4 regions of the Klebsiella oxytoca genome follow, and region 2 is predicted to be linked to each of the others. Evidence: predicted binding sites of a transcription regulator. Region 2 holds the regulator's gene; each other region holds the start of a gene.
What was found. The regulator Fur, encoded in region 2, represses iron uptake genes when iron is present. The targets are predictions, from matches to a motif close to ATAATAATGAGAACNACTATCAA.
Positions count from the first base shown of each region.

Region 1: the regulator Fur is predicted to act here: its motif matches at 2,087-2,109, upstream of zupT (zinc transporter ZupT).
Region 3: the regulator Fur is predicted to act here: its motif matches at 2,872-2,894, upstream of GJ746_RS17965 (Nramp family divalent metal transporter).
Region 4: the regulator Fur is predicted to act here: its motif matches at 3,053-3,075, upstream of feoA (ferrous iron transporter A).

Region 1 is NZ_CP046115.1:4,701,568-4,706,680, reverse strand. Features, by position in the region: gene ubiK (ubiquinone biosynthesis accessory factor UbiK) at 1-216, opposite strand, end outside; FMN riboswitch at 337-488, shown strand; gene ribB (3,4-dihydroxy-2-butanone-4-phosphate synthase) at 594-1,247, shown strand; gene zupT (zinc transporter ZupT) at 1,303-2,073, opposite strand; gene ygiD (4,5-DOPA dioxygenase extradiol) at 2,267-3,058, shown strand; gene GJ746_RS21900 (glutathionylspermidine synthase family protein) at 3,104-4,264, opposite strand; gene GJ746_RS21895 (DUF1190 family protein) at 4,270-4,938, opposite strand; gene tolC (outer membrane channel protein TolC) at 5,109-5,113, opposite strand, start outside.
Region 2 is NZ_CP046115.1:1,690,099-1,695,211, forward strand. Features, by position in the region: gene tcuB (tricarballylate utilization 4Fe-4S protein TcuB) at 1-247, opposite strand, end outside; gene tcuA (FAD-dependent tricarballylate dehydrogenase TcuA) at 234-1,637, opposite strand; gene tcuR (tricarballylate utilization LysR family transcriptional regulator TcuR) at 1,735-2,661, opposite strand; gene fur (ferric iron uptake transcriptional regulator) at 2,793-3,245, opposite strand; gene fldA (flavodoxin FldA) at 3,537-4,067, opposite strand; gene ybfE (LexA regulated protein) at 4,218-4,511, opposite strand; gene ybfF (esterase) at 4,645-5,113, opposite strand, start outside.
Region 3 is NZ_CP046115.1:3,870,679-3,875,791, forward strand. Features, by position in the region: gene mgrA (L-glyceraldehyde 3-phosphate reductase) at 85-1,077, shown strand; gene GJ746_RS17960 (DUF2502 domain-containing protein) at 1,208-1,555, shown strand; gene GJ746_RS17965 (Nramp family divalent metal transporter) at 1,595-2,830, opposite strand; gene GJ746_RS17970 (NupC/NupG family nucleoside CNT transporter) at 3,176-4,378, shown strand; gene GJ746_RS17975 (EAL domain-containing protein) at 4,421-5,113, opposite strand, start outside.
Region 4 is NZ_CP046115.1:5,110,079-5,115,191, forward strand. Features, by position in the region: gene feoC ([Fe-S]-dependent transcriptional repressor FeoC) at 126-362, opposite strand; gene feoB (Fe(2+) transporter permease subunit FeoB) at 372-2,690, opposite strand; gene feoA (ferrous iron transporter A) at 2,718-2,945, opposite strand; gene GJ746_RS23950 (Tex family protein) at 3,357-5,113, opposite strand, start outside.

The DNA of each region.
Region 1 (5,113 bases), 2.4 Mb from region 2:
ACGCTGTTCCAGAAGCGCCAGTTTTTCGCGAGTGCGCAGCAGCACTTGCGTCTGTACATCGAACTCTTCTCGACTCACCAGGTCCAGGCGAGTTAACTGCGACTGGAGCACCTGACGAATTTTTTTCTCTACGTCTTCCCCCAGATCGCGGAGCCCTTTCGGCATTGATTCATGAACCTGACGGGCGATTTGTTCAATTTTTTTCGGGTCAATCATGGTGAGTTCCTGCTCTGGTCGGTTATCTGCTCATTGTAGTGCGATCGTCGGTGCCTATAAACCATAAATGTTTGAAGCTTATGCATTGCCGACGATAGTCAATAGCGTTATAGTGACTTTGCTTATTCTCAGGGCGGGGCGAAATTCCCCACCGGCGGTAAATCAACCATAGCGTTGAAAGCCCGCGAGCGCTTTCTGTTAATGCAGAAAGGTCAGCAGATCCGGTGTAATTCCGGGGCCGACGGTTAGAGTCCGGATGGGAGAGAGTAACGGCTCAGTCGGGTTTCCGCCCGCTTGCGTTGACTTTTGCCGCTAAACCGGCACTCCTAAGACTGCCCTGATTCTGGTAACCATACAATTAATGAGGTTTTATTACCATGAATCAGACGCTACTTTCCTCTTTTGGTACCGCTTTTGAACGTGTGGAACGTGCTTTAGATGCACTGCGCGAAGGCCGCGGTGTGATGGTGCTTGACGATGAAGATCGTGAAAATGAAGGCGATATGATTTTCGCCGCCGAAACTATGACCGTTGAGCAGATGGCGCTGACCATTCGCCACGGCAGCGGCATTGTTTGCCTGTGCCTGACGGAAGATCGTCGTAAGCAGCTCGACCTGCCAATGATGGTTGAGAACAACACCAGCGCCTACGGTACCGGTTTTACCGTGACCATCGAAGCCGCCGAAGGCGTGACCACCGGCGTTTCCGCCGCTGACCGCGTTACCACCGTTCGCGCGGCAATTGCCGATGGCGCGAAGCCGTCAGATCTGAACCGTCCTGGCCACGTTTTCCCACTGCGCGCGCAGCCGGGCGGCGTTCTGACCCGTGGTGGCCATACCGAAGCAACCATCGACCTGGTTACGCTGGCTGGTCTCAAACCGGCAGGCGTACTGTGCGAGCTGACCAACGACGATGGTACTATGGCGCGGGCGCCGCAGTGCATTGAATTTGCTAAACAGCACAATATGGAAGTGGTCACGATTGAAGATTTAGTGGCTTATCGTCGTGAACACGAGCGTAAAGCGAGCTAATCTGGCTTATCTGCTTAACAAGGCCCACGTCATGTGGGCCTTGTTGTTTTTACCTTTAGCCAATTCCAACCGTTTGTAAAACAACGAGGCTTAATCCCATTACCGACATCCCGCACAGCACGCCGTAGCTTGGGTTGCTTTGTGGATCGAGCTCTTTTGCCAGCGGCATAAGCTCATCTATAGACAGCGCAATCATAATACCGGCGACCGTTGCCATGATTGCTGCCATCAGCACCGGAGAGACCAAACTACCAAGGATCAGCCACGCCAGCACGCCGCCGAAGATTTCCGCCAGGCCGGAGAGTCCCGCCCAGAACACCGCTTTACTCCTGGACCCCGTGGCGGCATATACCGGTCCGGCTACCGCCAGCCCTTCCGGGATATTATGTAAAGCAACGGCTAAGGCAACCCCCATCCCCAGCTCCAGGTTATTGCTGGCCGTCACGAAGGTCGCAATGCCTTCGGGGAAGTTATGCAGACTGATGCCTAATGTCAGCAGTATCGCCGTACGTTTCAGGTTACGCGGGCGGGAAATACCTGGCGTCATCAGATCCTGCGGATGCGCGTGAGGCAACATGCGGTCAAGGGCAAAATAGCCCAGAAGACCGATGATAAACATGCCATAGCCGAGTAAAGGCGACATTCCTTCGGTTGCCAGCGCAGCCGGCAGCATCTCCATTAATGAAATCAGCAACATGATCCCGGCGGCGAAGCCCAGAGAGAACCCCAACAAGCGGTTCGAGGGTTTTTGCCCGATAACGCCAAAAATGGCCCCAATAAAGGTGGCACTCCCTGCCAGCAGGGTCAAAATTATGGGGGATGACATCACTTACCTCTTTGTGAAAATGATTCTCATTAATGATATCTCTATTAGTTGATGACCGCGAGAGAGGAGATTCACTCTTTACCGCCCCTTACATTCAAATTTTCTGACGATCATCATCATTCTTATCTGAGTTTAACCTGAATGGAAAGAGCGTAATGTAAATGCATAAACACTCTTAATAAAGGATATCACTATGTCCCTTACCCGTATGCCCGCGCTGTTTCTAGGTCACGGTAGTCCGATGAACGTGCTGGAAGATAACATCTATACTCGCGCCTGGCGGCATCTGGGCGAGACTCTGCCACGGCCTAAAGCCATTGTGGTGATATCCGCGCACTGGTTCACACGCGGTACCGGAGTCACCGCGATGGAAGCGCCGAAAACGATTCATGATTTTGGCGGGTTTCCGCAGGCGCTATACGATACCCACTATCCGGCGCCGGGTTCACCAGAACTGGCCAGGCGTTTGGTTGAGCTGCTGGCGCCGGTGCCGGTGACGCTGGATAAAGAAGCCTGGGGCTTTGACCACGGCTCGTGGGGCGTATTGATTAAAATGTATCCCGACGCCGATATTCCGATGGTGCAGCTGAGTATCGACAGTACTAAACCCGCGGCATGGCACTTCGAAATGGGGCGTAAGCTGGCTCAGCTGCGTGATGAAGGGATTATGCTGGTCGCAAGCGGCAACGTAGTGCATAACCTGCGTACCGCGCGCTGGCACGGTGAGAATACGCCATATCCCTGGGCTGAGTCGTTTAATGAATACGTGAAAGCGAATATGAACTGGAAAGGCCCCGTGGCTGAGCATCCGCTGGTGAATTACCTGTCGCATGAAGGTGGAGCACTGTCTAACCCGACGGCCGATCACTTCCTGCCGTTGCTGTACGTGCTGGGGGCCTGGGATGGTGAAGAACCGATAACTATTCCGGTGGAAGGAATAGAAATGGGGTCGTTGAGCATGCTGTCGGTGGTGATTGGCGCCTGAAAATAGTTAAACCCCGGCCGTAAAGGATACTGCCGGGGTTAGATGTTACTCGACGAAAATGTGCGGATAAAAACGCGACAGATCCTGGGTTATCATCGCCCGGTCTTCACGAATACCGATTCCCGCAGGCTGGTCGTTAATCAGCCAGCTGCCGATAAGGGTGTAGCTGTCACCAAACTTCGGCAACGGATAGAACTCCTGTACGATAGTACCTTCTTCACCGTACGGACCCTCCACCGCCTCCAGCACTTTGCCGTTTTCGACAATAGAGATGTTAGCCCCTTCGCGGGAGAAGATGGGTTTGATAACGTATTTTTCCATCTCCGGGTGCGCATCTTCGCTGAAGTAAGCGGCCAGCAGATTCGGATGGTTCGGGAACATCTCCCACAGCAGCGGCAGTAGCGCTTTGTTGGAGATTATGCTCTTCCAGGCCGGTTCCAGCCAGCGCACGCCAGCATCTTCCAGCTTGGTAGAGAAAACCTCCCGCAGCATGTACTCCCACGGATAGAGCTTGAACAGATTACCAATCACCTGATCCTGCAGATCGGTAAACTGACCTTTTTCGCCAAGGCCGATATCTTCGATGTACAGGAACTCGGTTGCCACGCCCGCTTCTGCTGCACAATCCTGCAAATATTGCACGGTACCGCGATCTTCAACGGTGTCGCGGCAGCAGGCCATATGCAGCAGCTGGAAGCCAAACTGTTCGCGCAGCTCGCCGAAGCGATCGATCAGCTTCTCCTGCAGGCTATTGAACTGATCGCTGCCCGCAGGCAGCTGACCGGCGTTCAGCTGATCTTCCATCCAGAGCCACTGGAAAAAGGCCGCTTCATAGAGAGACGTCGGCGTATCGGCGTTATTTTCCAGCAGTTTTGGTTCTCCCACGCCGTCCCATGCGAGATCGAGACGCGAGTACAGCGATGGCTGGTTGGTTTTCCAGGACTGGCGCACGAACCCCCAGGTATGTTTGGGAATACGAAATTTGGCCATTAAATCGTCGCTGGCGATGACTTTCTCAACCGCCTGCAGACACATCTGATGCAGCTCGGCAGTGACGTCTTCGAGCTTCTCAACCTGCGCCAGCGTCAGTTTGTAATAGGCTTCTTCGCTCCAGTACGGTTCACCGTACATGGTGTGAAAGTTAAAGCCATACTCTGTCGCTTTTTCCCGCCAGTCCGGACGCTCGGTAATGCTGATTCTTTCCATGTTGCTTAGCCGCCCATCGAGCGTGAAGAAGAGGAGCTCGCAGAGCTGCGCTGCATGGTGGATTGTTTCGCGACCGAATCACCGAATCCGCCGCGCGTCACGGTGCTGGTGGTCGCCGGTTTTGGCGCCATCGCGGTTTTCGGCACGTTCATGGTACGGCCCGGCTGCGCTGCGCCGTAGCTCTTACCACCAGCGTCGGTATATTTACCATAGGCCGGGCTGGCCGGATTTTTTGAACTGAACAGCGGCTGCTGGGCGCCCATTCCGCCGCCCATCATGCGACCCATCATGTAGCCGGCCATCAGCGGCATCCAGAAGCTACCGCTGCTTTGCGCCTGGGCCTGATTTTCCGGAGCCATGCCTGCCTGAGCCGGCGTCTGCTGACACTGACCTTCACCAAATTCGGCTACGCAATCTTCACGCGTGGCATATTTCGGTGCGGTACGTTCTGCTTCTTTGAGTGCGTTGTTATAGGCAGTGGTGCACTCAGCTGATTTGCTCGGATTGGCGGCAGAGCAGTCATCGGCGTTTTGATACAGAGAAACCGTCTCATCGCTTTGTTCACAACCGGCCAGCATAAATACCGCCGTGACGGCAAGCGCAACGGGAGTTAAATGGCGCGCGCTCCAGCTTTTGCGAAAGGAGGCGTGATTGATATTTTTTGTCCGTTTCATGATTGTCTTTCCTGGACCCAGTGGTATGCGTTTTGTTAACGCTCAGGATAGAGGATGAGTGGTGGAAAATGAAGCGAATAGGGGCGGAAAGCGGGAGATCTTTACGTTGCCTTACGTTTAACGCTTCGCTTACCCGGGCGGATAAGCGAAGCGTGGACTACGTAAGCTGATTACT
Region 2 (5,113 bases):
TAATGGCAAACTCATGCGGCGGCGCGTACTGGCAAGCGTGCAGGCAGGCACCGCAGTTGTGGCACAGGTTGGCCAGGTAGTTAATATCCGCTTTGCCAAAGGCGAGGCGCTGGGTCATCGCCGGAAATACGGCGCAAAACCCTTCACAATAACGGCAGGCGTTACACACCTGCATCACCCTTTCAACTTCCGCTTCTGGTTCAGTGATGATTTGTGCGTCAATGATCAGCTTTTCAAGCGACTTCATGCTGTGTCTCCTGCTGTGCCGCATGGGCGGCTTGCTGGCCGGCAATGCAACCGAATGTAGTACCAATCGACATGCCCACCCCGGCGGTATAGCCTTTGCCCAGTACGTTGCCGGCCATCATTTCACCGGCCACGAACAGGTTACGGCTGGGCTTGCCTGCAAAATGGACGGCGGAGCGTTCATTAACATAGAGTCCGAGATAGGTGAAAGTGATCCCTGGACGTAACGCATAACCGTAGTAGGGCGGCGTATCGATGGGCCGCGCCCAGTGGGTTTTCGGCGGCGTCAGGTCTGATGTCGCGCAGTTATCAAGGCGGGTATGATCGAACTGGCCGGGCGTACAGGCGGCGTTATAGCGGGCGATGGTTTGCGACAGTCGTTCCGCGTCCAGCCCCAGCTGGCGAGCCAGTTCGGCGATAGTATTGGCCTGGGCTCCGGGAAAAACGGGCGGCATAAAATGACCGATCGCTTTGCTGTCGATGATCGAGTAACCGATTTGGCCGGGCTGGTGGGCGACCAGCCGTCCCCAGATGGCATAGCGTTTAGGCCAGAAATCCTCGCCCTCATCATAAAAGCGCTCGGCATCGCGGTTGACAACCACACCCAACGACACGCAGTCCACGCGCGTGCAGATGCCGCCATCATAGAGCGGCGCCCGGGCGTCAATCGCGACGCAGTGTGACTGTGACGGATCGCCGATGATGTCAGCCCCTGCCTCGATCATAAATTTGAGCAGGACGCCCTGGTTGAAGCGGGTTCCGCGGATGAGAAAGTTATCGGCTGGCCATTCGCCACGCTCGTTCTGTCCCCAGGCTTCGCGCAGCCACTCGCGGTTAGATTCAAACCCGCCCGCGGCGAGGACGCAGGTTTTCGCCGCGATCCTCTCTTCACCCGCCAGCGCGGCGACGAATTCGCCGTTGTGTAATTCAAGCGCCTGCACCGGCGTGTTGTAACGGATCTGCACGCCCAACTGTTCTGCGCTGCGGTAATAGGCGTTTATCAGCGCTTTACCGCCGCCCATAAAAAAGGCGTTAGTGCGGGCCACGTGCAGGGCGCCGGACAGCGGCGGCTGGAAGTTAACGCCATGCTGGCGCATCCAGTCGCGGCATTCAGATGAGGTGCGGATCACCAGCCGCGCCAGCGTTTCGTTGGTGTTGCCATCGGTAACGCGCAGCAGATCCTGCCAGTATTCTTCTTCCGGATAGCTGTCGACTAAAACATCCTGCGGAGCATCATGCATACAGCGAAGATTTCGCGTGTGCTGAGAGTTTCCGCCTCGCCATTCCCGCGGTGCGGCCTCCAGCAGCAGCACGGACGCGCCAGCTTCCCGGGCGGTTAAGGCGGCGCATAATGCGGCATTGCCGCCGCCAATCACCAGTACATCCACCATTTTTGGCTCCATTACGGTTTGCTTTATTGTTAAATTTGTAATGGAAATGTAGGTGCTCAGGCCGGCAAGCCGCTATGGCGTATTGCTAAAGGGGGGTTTAGTGAGCGTAAAGACTGGCGCCCGGCCAGCGGCCTGATTCAACGAGCTGACGCATGACTTTTGTCAGTATCACTCGCGCCGCAAGGCCTGCTGGCGTCAGTTCATCATCAGAGAGACTGACGAGAAAATTAGGCCGACTGAGTATCGGATTGTCGACACCGATCACTCTCAGCGCCTCGTTGTCGAGATGAGAAATGGCTGCCCCAGGCTGCAGAGTAGCGCCGAGTCCGTCGCGGACGGCGCGCATCAGCAGCGCCAGACCGTCGATTTCAGCTACCACATCAATGTTAAGGGAGTGTTCCTGGCAGATAGACTCGAGCCTGCCGCGCAGACCATGCCCCTGGCTTGGCATAATCAACGGGATAGCGGCCAGCTGGCCTGGCGAGATGCTCGCGTCGGGAAGGGGAGCCAGCACTTCGTGGGTACCTATCAGGAACAGACGCTCTTCGAGAATGGGTCTGGCGCTCCAGCGCATAAGCTTCTCCTTCTGGAACACGATGGCTAAATCAAGCTGACGGGTATTGATCATTCGCTCAAGGTTGCCGGAGAGGCTTTCGACTAAATGCAGGCGGACATCGGCATAGCTTTCGCGCATCGCGTTAATAAAAGGCACCCCCAGAACAGAGGCGGTGCTTGGGGCCATACCGACGCTGACGTGGCCGGAAAGGCGCGCTTCGCGCGCGGCGAGAACCGCATCATCAGCATGACGCAGAGCCAGCTGCGCCTGAGAGTAAAAGGCAAGGCCAGCGCTGGTCGGCATCACGCCGCGCGATGTTCGTTGCAGCAGGCGAATAGCAAGTTCGTTCTCCAGACGCGCCATTTGTTGGCTAAGCGCGGAGACACCGATATTCAGATCTAGGGCGGCGCGGCCCATGCTGCCGGTTTCGATAATGCGGACAAAATAGCGTAGCTGGCGAAGCTCCATGTCGACTCTCCGTACAAGGCTGGATCCACTGACAGTAAATGTATTGAGGCGCGAGAGGAAGAGGGGGATCATATTCAGAGCAAAAAAAAGCCAACCTGAAGGTTGGCTTTTAACGTTATACGCTGCGGTGATTATTTCTCTGCCGCATCGTGAGCATGTTCATCTTCGCGGCAGTCGCCTTCTGCACAGTGACCGTAAAGGTACAGGCTGTGGTTAGTCAGGCGAATACCGTGCCTGGAGGCAATTTCACGCTGGCGCGCTTCAATTGAGTCATCGCTAAATTCGATCACTTTGCCGCAGTCGAGGCAGATAAGGTGATCGTGATGATGCTGCTGCGTCAGTTCAAAAACGGATTTACCGCCTTCGAAATTATGACGGGTGACGATACCGGCGTCGTCGAACTGGTTGAGTACGCGATAGACGGTCGCCAGGCCAATCTCTTCGCCCATATCGATCAGGCGTTTGTATAAGTCTTCCGCACTGACATGATGGTTATCCGGTTCCTGAAGGACTTCCAGGATTTTTAATCTTGGAAGAGTCACTTTCAGGCCAGCCTTCTTTAATGCGGTATTGTTGTCAGTCATGCGGAATCTGTCCTGTTGCTAAACGATCTACTTCCATCTGCGGAAGTAATACAGAGAATCACCCGATGTAATGCGTCTCATTATAGAACTGCCATGGTGAAATGAAAACTGCAAGCATCGGGCCTTGTATGCTGTCAAAAACGAGGCACTCGCTACAAAGTGCTTCACGCGACCTCGTTAAATCAGAGGACATTGTACAGATATGTGACTAAAAGTTAAAAACTTGTAGCTATAACTTCGATTGCTTTTATCTATAGATTAGGCAAAATCTGATGATTATGCCGTTCAGACTCAGGCATTCTTGATTTCTTCAAGATGCAGCTCTTCAGAAATCTGTTTTACCCATTTTTCCACGCGTTCGTTGGTCAGTTCCGGCTGACGATCTTCATCGATGGCCAGGCCAACAAAGTGGTGGTCATCCGCCAGACCTTTAGAGGCTTCAAAATGGTAGCCGGCGGTCGGCCAGTGGCCAACGATAGTCGCGCCGCGCGGTTCGATGATGTCGCGAATGGTACCCAGAGCATCACAGAAGTATTCAGCATAGTCTTCCTGATCGCCGCAGCCAAAAAGGGCAACCAGTTTGCCATTGAAGTCGATCTCTTCCAGGGTCGGGAAAAAATCGTCCCAATCGCACTGGGCTTCACCATAGTACCAGGTCGGAATGCCGAGCAGCAGGATATCGTGACCTTCCAGATCCTCTTTGCTGCTTTTGGCAATGTCGTGAACATCAGCAACATCTTTACCAAGCTGCTTTTGAATCATTTTTGCAATATTTTCGGTGTTGCCGGTGTCGCTGCCAAAAAAGATGCCGATGATTGCCATGAGTAAAATAACCTCTTGAAACTTAATGATGTGGTAGTGGGCGTAATGCCCGCAGATAGGGGCAATGATAGCAGAACAGAGAAAGGCGCGGAAACAGCAATCACGCCCAACTGCACACTCTGCTACATGAAAGCTGACTTTTTGAGGGTTTTAGGCTTTATCCTGGTCGCGCAGGGCTGCCAGCTGGTTCATCAGCATCTCTTCAATGAGATCGCTGCGGTTCATATTACGGGCTTCCGCCAGCTCGTTAAGCGCATCCACCGCATCGGCATTCAGCTTTAGCTCAACGCGCTTGAGGCCGCGGACTTTGTCGCGTTTAAGCTGGTTGCGTTTGTTGATGCGCAGCTGTTCATCGCGCGAAAGCGGATTGGTTTTCGGTCTGCCCGGCCGACGCTCAGTTGCGAACAAATCTAATGTCGTACGGTCCGTTTGTTCTTTTGCCATGATTCAGAGTGACTTCGGGGGAAACAAGCTGTCGGGAGTAGCCGACGCAGATAGCGCGCCATAATACATCAGGCGACGAGCTGCGCCAACGACCGCGGGCATTAAGCCGCGCGGTCGGGCATATTTTAAGCAGTTACCCGCCGATGGTGGCTAAATAACGTCGAATAGCGCGGATAACGGCTTCCGGTTTCTCGGCATGCACCCAGTGTCCGGCTCCGGCGATAACGTGCGCGCGCGCCTGGGGAAATTGAGCCAACAGGGCGTCACGATATTCATCGGTGACGTAAGGGGAGTTGCCGCCGGGGATAAACTGCGCCGGATGCGGCCAGGCCGGGACGGTTTGCCAGCCGACGATATTAGCGTACTGTTCCCACAGCACCGGCACGTTAAAACGCCACTGGCCGTCCACGAAAGATTTCAACAAAAACTGAATGACGCCCTCTTCATTGAGGTGTTCGCGCATCACTGCCGCGGCCTGCTGACGCGTGGCGGCACCCGCGTCGGTGACGGCGTTGATGGCGGCGAAGATTTCATCATGGCGACGAACATGATAATCCACCGGGGCGATATCAATGGCGACCAGGCCGGCGATACGCTCCGGC
Region 3 (5,113 bases), 2.2 Mb from region 2:
ATTTACGCATTCAGGGAGTGTACTCGGCGACAAACATTCTTTAGTGTAAACGTATACACACCCTGTTTTATCTGCGGAGGAAGTATGGTTTACCAGGCAAACGCCACGCGATATCAAACGATGGACTACCGCCGCTGCGGTCATAGCGGATTAAAGCTGCCGGCAATCTCCCTTGGGCTTTGGCATAATTTTGGCGACGAAACGCGGGTAGAAACCAGCCGCCAGCTTCTGCGACACGCGTTCGACCTCGGCATTACTCATTTCGATTTAGCCAATAACTACGGCCCTCCGCCAGGGTCTGCAGAGAGCAATTTTGGTCGTATCCTGAAAGAAGATTTTTTGCCTTACCGCGATGAACTGATTATCTCCAGCAAAGCCGGTTACACCATGTGGGACGGCCCTTATGGCGACTGGGGATCGCGTAAATATCTCATTGCCAGCCTCGACCAAAGCCTTAAACGCATGGGCCTGGACTATGTCGATATTTTTTACCATCACCGCCCCGACCCCGAAACGCCATTACAGGAAACCATGCGTGCGCTGGACCATATTGTTCGCCAGGGCAAAGCGCTATACGTCGGATTATCGAATTACCCGCCAGAACAGGCTCGTGACGCCATCAACATCCTTAACGACCTCGGTACACCGTGCCTGATTCATCAACCTAAATACTCGATGTTTGAACGCGGGGTCGAGGAAGGTTTACTCGATTTTCTGCAAACCGCAGGGGTGGGAAGTATAGCGTTTTCACCGCTTGCCGGCGGCCAGTTGACTAACCGCTATCTGCACGGCATTCCGGCAGACTCTCGCGCCGCCAGCGGTAGCCGCTTCCTGCAACCGGATCAGCTAACTGAAAACAAACTGGAGAAGATTCGTCAATTGAACGCGCTGGCAGAATCCCGCGGGCAGAAACTCTCGCAAATGGCCCTCGCCTGGGTGCTGCGCGAAGAGAAAATCACCTCGGTACTGATTGGCGCCAGCAAAACGTCGCAGCTCGACGATGCGATTGGCATGCTGGAAAACCGCCATTTCAGCGCCGAAGAACGGGCGGCCATCGATGCCATCCTTGCGGTGTAAATTCATTTTTACTTTAGCAAAAAGTGCTCTCGCTTGCGATTTAGGAGTTCCTCCGATGCGATGGGGCTTTACTGCCCCGTAATATCAGGTTAACAGGCCGACAACGGCCCCGATCGTGAAGGAGAAAAGTATGTTCAGGTCACTGATTTTGGCTGCAGTGCTTCTGGCTTCAGCGCCATTGGTCGCTAATGCTGGTGAAATCACCCTGTTGCCATCTATAAAATTACAAATTGGCGATCGCGACAATTATGGTAACTACTGGGACGGTGGCGGCTGGCGCGACCGTGATTACTGGCGTAAACACTATGAGTGGCGCGACAACCGCTGGCATCGTCATGACAACGGCTGGCATCGTGGCTGGGATAAACGCAAAGCCTACGAACGCGGCTATCGCGAAGGCTGGAACGACCGCGACGACCGACGCGGCGGCTGGGGACGAGGTCACGGCGGTCGCGGCCATGGTCACGGGCATCATTAATGACAACAGGGAGCCATCCGGCTCCCTTTTTACTGACAATTAGCTGAATATCGATCCCACAATCAGCCAACCGTTGAGCCCCACGACCACCGCGACAATCGCCCATCCCAGTACTTTCACCCACCGGGAGTTGACCAGGTCACCCATTAATCGGGAATCGCTGGTAAATATAAGCAACGGCACCAGCGCAAGAGCGATACCAAAACTCAGCAATACCTGACTCATCACCAGAATACGCGTCGGATCAAGGCCCATTAAAATCACAATAAACGACGGCAGCATGGTGATTGCCCGACGAAACCATAGCGGGATATGAAAGCGTATAAAGCCCTGCATCACCACCTGCCCCGCCAGGGTGCCAACAACCGTCGAAGATAGTCCCGCTGCTATCAGACTCAGGCCAAAGATGGTCGCTGCCGCATGACTCAGCAAAGGCTCCAGCGTCAGATAGGCCTGATCGAGGTCGGCAATACCTGTATGGCCGTTGAAATGGAAAGCCGCGGCAGCGGTCGCCATCATCGCCAGGTTGACAAAACCAGCGATAGTCATGGCAATCGCCACATCCCAGCGCGTGGCGTTATACCGCTCTTTACGCGTCCCACCGTGCAGATGCTGGGTCAGCGATGAGTGTAAATAGATGACATGCGGCATGATGGTTGCGCCCAGTACCCCGGCGGCAAGAAATACCGCTTCGCTGGTCGGCAGAGACGGTACGAGCATTCCTTTCGCCAACGGCGCCAGCGCAGGCTGGGAGAAAATCAGTTCAACGACATATGCCGCAGCGACAAACAGCAGCAGTCCGCCAATCACTTTCTCCAGCGGTTTTTGACCGCGACGCTGTAGCATCAGAATCAGAAACGTCGCGATTCCCGTCAGCACCGCGCCCTGCAGCAAGGAGACGCCGAGCACCAGCTTAAACCCAATAGCTGCGCCAATAAACTCGGCAAGATCGGTGGCCATCGCGATGATTTCCGCCTGCACCCAGTAAAACCACACTACCGGCCGCGGGTAGTGGTCGCGAATTTGTTCTGCCAGATTTTTACCGGTAGCGATACCCAGCTTCGCCGACATCACCTGAATCAGCATCGCCATCAGGTTAGCCCATACCACAACCCAAAGCAGCTGATAGCCAAAGCTGGCACCGGCCTGAATATTCGTCGCGAAATTACCCGGATCGATATAGCCAATGGCAGCAATGAAAGCAGGTCCCATCAGGGCCAACTTGATCTTGCGCGCTGCACGACCGCTGCTATTCTCAACGCGACTGTTTGTCATTTTCTGCCTCTGGAAATATAGCCTTTGCTATGTTTTATGCTATCAAAACGCGAATGATTATCAAGTTCATTTAAAACGGTGATAATGATTGCTGTGATAGGAGGGGACGATAGCAGGTCGGCAACTTAAAGCCGGGAAACGATAAATTCTTTTAATCAACTATCAGAATAGTACATCAGTGCAACTTTTAAAACTTTTACGTAACATAACAAAAATGCATGTTTGATCACTATTTCTGCCATTAGTCACATATCCTTGCAATAGTGTGTTCTATCTCTCGTTTTCTTTGCGCCTGTTACATAGAATGTGCACAGAAATTTAACCTGCCTCATATTTGGAGCAAATATGGACCGCGTCTTGCACTTTATTCTCGCGATCGTAGTGGTTGCCATTCTGGCCTTGCTGGTCAGCCACAACCGTAAGCAGATTCGTATTCGTTATGTCATTCAGCTGCTTGTCATTGAAGTGCTGTTGGCCTGGTTCTTCCTGAACTCTGACATTGGTCTGGGTTTTGTGAAGGGCTTTTCGGAGATGTTTGAGAAACTCCTCGGTTTCGCCAATGAAGGGACAAACTTCGTCTTCGGCAATATGAATGATAAAGGCCTGGCTTTCTTCTTCCTGAAAGTGTTGTGCCCAATCGTGTTTATCTCCGCGCTGATCGGTATTTTGCAGCATATTCGTATTCTGCCTATCGTCATTCGCGCCATCGGTACCGTGTTGTCCAAAATTAACGGCATGGGCAAACTGGAATCTTTCAACGCTGTCAGCTCGCTGATTCTGGGCCAGTCAGAAAACTTTATCGCTTATAAAGATATCCTTGGCAAGATGTCCCGCAACCGCATGTACACCATGGCTGCTACGGCGATGTCTACAGTGTCCATGTCTATCGTAGGCGCATACATGACCATGCTGCAGCCAAAATATGTCGTTGCGGCGCTGGTACTCAACATGTTCAGTACCTTTATCGTTTTGTCGCTGATTAACCCCTATCGCGTAGACGAAAGCGAAGAAAATCTGCAGATGTCTAACCTGCATGAAGGGCAAAGCTTCTTCGAAATGCTGGGAGAATACATCCTGGCGGGCTTCAAAGTGGCGATTATCGTTGCCGCAATGCTGATCGGCTTTATTGCGCTTATTTCCGCGCTGAACGCCCTGTTCGCCACCGTCACCGGCTGGTTCGGTTATAGTATCTCCTTCCAGGGGATCCTCGGCTATATCTTCTATCCGGTTGCGTGGGTCATGGGCGTCCCGGCAGGTGAAGCGCTGCAGGTAGGTAGTATTATGGCCACCAAGCTGGTTTCTAACGAATTCGTCGCCATGATGGATCTGCAGAAAGTGGCCTCCACGCTCTCTCCGCGTGCGGAAGGCATCATCTCTATCTTCCTCGTCTCCTTCGCTAACTTCTCCTCTATCGGTATTATCGCCGGTGCGATTAAAGGACTGAACGAAGAGCAGGGTAACGTGGTTTCACGCTTCGGCCTGAAGCTGGTTTATGGTTCCACACTGGTAAGCGTGCTCTCTGCATCTATCGCCGCACTGGTACTGTAATCCGATATTCATTAAGCGAAAGCCGGGCAAGCCCCGGCTTTTTTACGCCTGCAGTTCGCTCAGCGGCTGCGGCTTACCAATCAGATACCCCTGCAAGTAGTCAACTCCAAGCTGGAGAAGCTTTTCCCGCTGCTCGGGCGTTTCAACATATTCCGCCACGACTTTCATCTTCTTAACCTTCGCCATCTCAATAATGGATTTAACCATAATGGCATCCAGCGGATCGGTCTCGATATCGCGCACAAAGCAGCCGTCAATTTTTACAATATCGGCCTGCAGGCTTTTCAGGCGCTCGTAGTTGGCATAGCCGGTACCAAAGTCATCAATGGCGATAGCGCAGCCGAAGTCTCTTAACTGCTGAATATTATGCAAACTGGTTTCAACATCGGAAAACGCCTGCTCTTCGGTGACTTCAATAGTTATCGCCTCCGCCGCCAGGTTATAGCGCTTAAACAGTGAGATAATCTGTGCTGCGCTATCCTTTTGCATCAGCGTGTAGGGCAGCAGATTCACGGAGAAATGCTTACCAGGATGATGGCTAAGGCTACTAAATAGGGTTTCCAGAATCTGCATATCAAAGCGCTGGCTCAGATTAAACTGCGCAATCAGCGGAATAAATCGATCGGGCGTAATGATGGTGTCACCGCAGCGCATACGGCTAAGAATTTCGTAGTAGCCCTCCCCTGAGGCATCCTGAATAGGCTGGGCGTACAGCACCAGCCCGCGTTCATTGAG
Region 4 (5,113 bases), 2.0 Mb from region 2:
AACCGTACAAATCGGTGTTCGAATCTCCCGGGTCGAGGCGTAAACGCCCTACCCGGCTACCAGCCCCAAAACCTCACTGGCGTGTAGCCCGGCCGCAATCCGGGAAACCAGCCTTTACAGGCCCATCAGCGCAGCGACCACCACTCTCGCAGACAGGCCTTGCCTTCGGGACAGCTTTTACAGCTGCCGGAGAGACAGCCTTCGGCATCTTCGGTAATTCTTACCGCTTTACCCATCGCTTCCAGACGCCCAAGCATGGCATCGATTAGCGGCCGCGGCGTACCAAGACGGGCGCTTAGCTGCGACGCTTCCATCCTGCCCTGCAGGGCCAGCATATCGCGAACCTCAATTAACGACGCCATTATCGCTCCCTAGTGACAATCACCGGTCGGGCTCTGGCAGCACGTCGACGGCGTTTTGCGCGTTGCCAGCAGCGAGATCTCCACCCGGCTACGCGCTCTGCGCAGCAGGCCAAAGACGACGATATTGAACAGCACCACCGCCAGAATGCACACCAGACTATAGCGCGGATGTTGGCTAAAGCTGACGGTCTGGTAGTACAGCGTAGAGAGCGAGTAGGCGATATTCAGCCCCCACAGAACCGAGAACATCATCCAGCCCCGGCTCGACTCGCGGGCAATCGCTCCCATCACCGAGATGCACGGAATGTAGAGCAGAACGAAAATCAGGTAGCTGTACGCCGCAGCGGCGCTGCCGAACTTGCTGCCCATCACGCCCATCGCGCCGGTTTCCATTTCACCATCGCCTTTGCTGGCTTCGATTGGGTTAGCCAGGACGCTCAGGCTGAAGGTGTCTTTCAGGCTCTGCCAGGTCTCATCCACCGCGTCCAGCAGCTCAGCGCCCAGGCTAAACTCCTGCGGATTAAACTCTTCGTTCTGGATATCCTCGGCGGTGTAGAGCGTGTTCAGCGTCCCGACCACGACTTCCTTCGCCATCGCGCCGGTAAACAGGCCGACGGTCGCCTGCCAGTTATCCTCATGCACGCCAATCGGTTTAAACACCGGAGTAATCACCCGGCTGACCGACGCCAGCGCCGAATCGTTGATGTTATCGACGATCTTACCGCTCAGCGAGAAGCTATTCAGCGCGCTGAGGAAGATGCTGACGATGACGATAACTTTACCCGCCCGCAGTACGAAGCCTTTCAGGCGCTGCCAGGTCTGGATGATCAGGCTCTTTACGTGCGGTACATGGTATACCGGCAGCTCCATCACGAACGGCGAAGCTTCGCCGCGCATAATGGTATGTTTCAGCATCAGGCCGGTCGCAATCGCCATGACGATCCCCAGCACATACAGCGAGAAGACCGCCAGCGCGCCGTTCTGGCCGAAAAAGGCGGCGGCGAAGACGGCAAAGATCGCCAGACGCGCGCCGCAGGACATAAACGGCGCCATCATAATGGTCATCAGGCGTTCGCGCGGCGCATCAAGAGTACGCGCGCCCATCACCGATGGAACGTTGCAGCCAAACCCCACGATGAGCGGCACGAAGGATTTACCCGGGAGACCCAGCGCCTGCATCAGGCGGTCCATCACAAACGCCGCTCGCGCCATATAGCCTGAGTCTTCAAGGAAAGAGAGAAACAGATACATCATGCCAATCTGCGGCACCAGCGGCAGCACGGTGTTGATACCGCCGCCAATCCCCTGGGCAAGGAAAACCGTCAGCCAGTCCGGGAAGTGCAGGGTGTAGCCAATCCACTGAATACCGTGAATAAAAATAGCGACGGAACCGGCATCAAAAATGGGCTGTAGCGCACCGCCGATATTAATCGCCAGTAAGAACATCAGATACATGACAAACAGAAACACCGGCAGCCCGAGGAAGCGGTTGAGAATCACTTTATCCATCGCCGTGGTAAAGCGGCTGGGCTCGGCGGTCAGAGTATTGCTCACCGCATCGCAAATCGCGGCAATACTTTGGTAACGGGCATCGGCGATATGCAGCGCCGGGTCGTCCAGTTCTTCGCTCAGATGCGCCAGCGCCACGTCCAGTTTGTGGGCGGCGTCACCGGCATAGGCGCGGCTGTAAATATCGCCTTCGAGCATCTGCAACCCTAACCAACGACGCTGGCGCTGCGGAATGTCCGCAGCCATAAACTGCGCCAGCTTGTCCGCTTCTCGCAGCAGCGGCTGAGGGTAATGCACCAGTTCAATAGCCTGGTTCTGCTGATGGCGGTCGATCGCTATTTTTAAGGCTTCAATACCACGCCCGCGGGTAGAAACCAGCGGGATCACCGGGCATCCCAGGCGAGCTGACAGCGCGTCGACATCAATGCGGATTTTTTGTTTTTCCGCGATATCAAGCATGTTCAGCGCGACCACGCAGGGTATGCCAAGCTCCAGCAGCTGCAGGGTCAGATAAAGGTTACGTTCAAGATTGGACGCATCAACGACGTTAATCAGCATGTCGGCGTCGCCGCTGAGGATATAGTGGCAGGCAATCTGCTCATCCAGCGAAGTTTGCGAAGAGATAGTGGTCAGAGAATAAGTGCCCGGCAGATCCACCAGCGTGACCTGATGATCGGTGGTGTTGAAACCACCCTCTTTACGCTCAACGGTCACCCCAGCCCAGTTACCCACGCGCTGGCGCGCACCGGTGAGCTGGTTAAATAGCGTGGTCTTACCGGAATTAGGATTACCAATTAAACCAAGGGTTAATTTTTTCATATTCATGCTCTTAGTACCGGTCAGGCATTATTGTGCAACCGCTTCCAGTTCAATTAACGCAAGATCCTTTTTACGTAATACCAGGCTAACGCGTCGGGTTTCAATATGAATAGGGTCGCCAAGCGGCGCCACGCGAACCACATGAAAAGAAGAACCCGGCAGCATCCCAAGGGACAGCAGCTTCTGCCGATACGCCGGACTAATATCGCGGGAGAAACCGGTAATCTTCCACGTACTATCAGGTGTGAATTGCATAGAACCTACTTGTATATCGCTAACCGAAAGAGAGTTTTCCATATGCGCCTTAGATGCAGCGCAAGGGACCATAGCCAACGAAGGATAAAAAATGCTTAACGCACATAATGATAATGAGAATAGTTTTTATCATCAATACATATAATGCGGTCGATTCTTTTTTTAAACAGGAAAGTGAGTATTTGTTGATATTGAGCAAAATCTATTTTGTAACAGGCACAGAGACGCTCATTATTCTTAAAGCCGGAATGTTTAATTAAAGTTTCGTTAGTTAACGAAATGCAAATAATATTCTTATCGACGTAATTCGCGCTTATTAAGAGGTTATAAGAAAATACTCATGCTTGTTTTGCGCAATATGGCGATAAGCAAAGCAGAAACGGCCCCTTAGAAAAAGGGGCCACAATATCATTAGCGTTTTTTACCCATTGCCGCCGCCAGCGCATCCATCATCGCGCTGTTGCCCGCAGGCTGCGCCTCGCGACCGCGAGGTTTGGCGGCCTTCGCCGCCGGACGGTTACCCTGAGGACGTTCGTTACCGCCGCCGCCGCGGCGCGCGTTGCTGTCGCCTGGCTGTTCGTCGAGACGCATAGTCAGCGCGATACGCTTACGCTGCAGGTCGACTTCCATCACTTTGACCTTCACGATATCCCCCGCTTTCACTACCGTATGCGGGTCTTCTACGAACTTATTCGACAGGGAAGAGATATGCACCAGGCCGTCCTGATGAACGCCGATATCAACGAATGCGCCGAAGTTAGTGACGTTGGTGACCGCGCCTTCGAGGATCATCCCCGGCAGCAGGTCGTTCATGGTCTCCACGCCATCGGCGAACTGGGCGGTTTTGAACTCAGGACGCGGATCGCGCCCCGGTTTTTCCAGCTCTTTGATGATGTCGGTAACCGTCGGCACACCGAATTTATCATCGGTGAAATCAACGGCTTTAAGATTGCGCAGCTCGCTGCTGTTGCCCATTAAATCTTTGAGCGCCTGTTGAGTCGCCGCCAGAATACGTTCCACTACCGGATAAGCTTCCGGGTGGACGGTGGAAGCATCCAGCGGGTTGTCGCCGTGGTTAATGCGCAGGAAGCCCGCGCACTGCTCAAAGGCTTTTGGCCCCAGACGGCTGACCTTCAACAGCTGCTGGCGGTTCTGGAACTGGCCGTTCTCGTCGCGCCAGGAGACGATATTCTGCGCCATCATGCGGGTCAAGCCGGCCACGCGGGTGAGCAGCGGGACGGAAGCGGTATTCAGATCGACGCCGACGGCGTTCACGCAGTCTTCCACCACCGCATCCAGCTTACGCGCCAGCTGGGTCTGGCTGACATCATGCTGATACTGGCCAACGCCGATAGATTTGGGGTCGATTTTCACCAGTTCAGCCAGCGGATCCTGGAGACGACGGGCGATAGAAACCGCGCCGCGCAGAGAAACGTCGAGGTCCGGAAACTCCTGCGCCGCCAGCTCGGAGGCGGAATAAACGGATGCGCCCGCTTCGCTGACAATCACCTTCTGGGCGGTCACTTTCGGGAACTGCTTTTGCACGTCGAGGAAGAAACGCTCGGTTTCACGCGAGGCGGTACCGTTACCGATAGCCACCAGCTCTACGTTGTACTTTTCGCACAGCGCGGCAACCGCCACCGCCGCTTTAGCGGCCTGTCCGGTATGCGGGTAGATAGTATCCGTCGCGACCAGTTTGCCGGTACCGTCAACCACGGCGACTTTCACACCGGTGCGCAGGCCCGGGTCAAGGCCCATGGTCGCGCGCAGCCCGGCCGGAGCCGCCATCAGCAGGTCGTGCAGGTTGCGGGCAAAGACGTTAATGGCTTCGTCTTCGGCGCGTTCACGTACGGTGCTCATTAGCTCGGTTTCCAGATGCATCAGCACCTTGATCCGCCACGTCCAGCTCACCACGCCTTTACGCCAGCTGTCCGCCGGGGCGTTATTCAGGCGCAGACCGAGATGGTCAATAATAATTTGTTCACCGTGGCTCTCTTTCGGCGGCTCGTCAAACTGCGGGTCGGCGTTCAAAGAGAGCTGCAGCACGCCTTCGTTACGCCCGCGGAACATCGCCAGCGCGCGGTGCGACGGCACGGTGGAGATCGGTTCATGGTGATCGAAGTAGTCGCGGAATTTCGCGCCTTCCTCTTCTTTACCGCTGACGACGG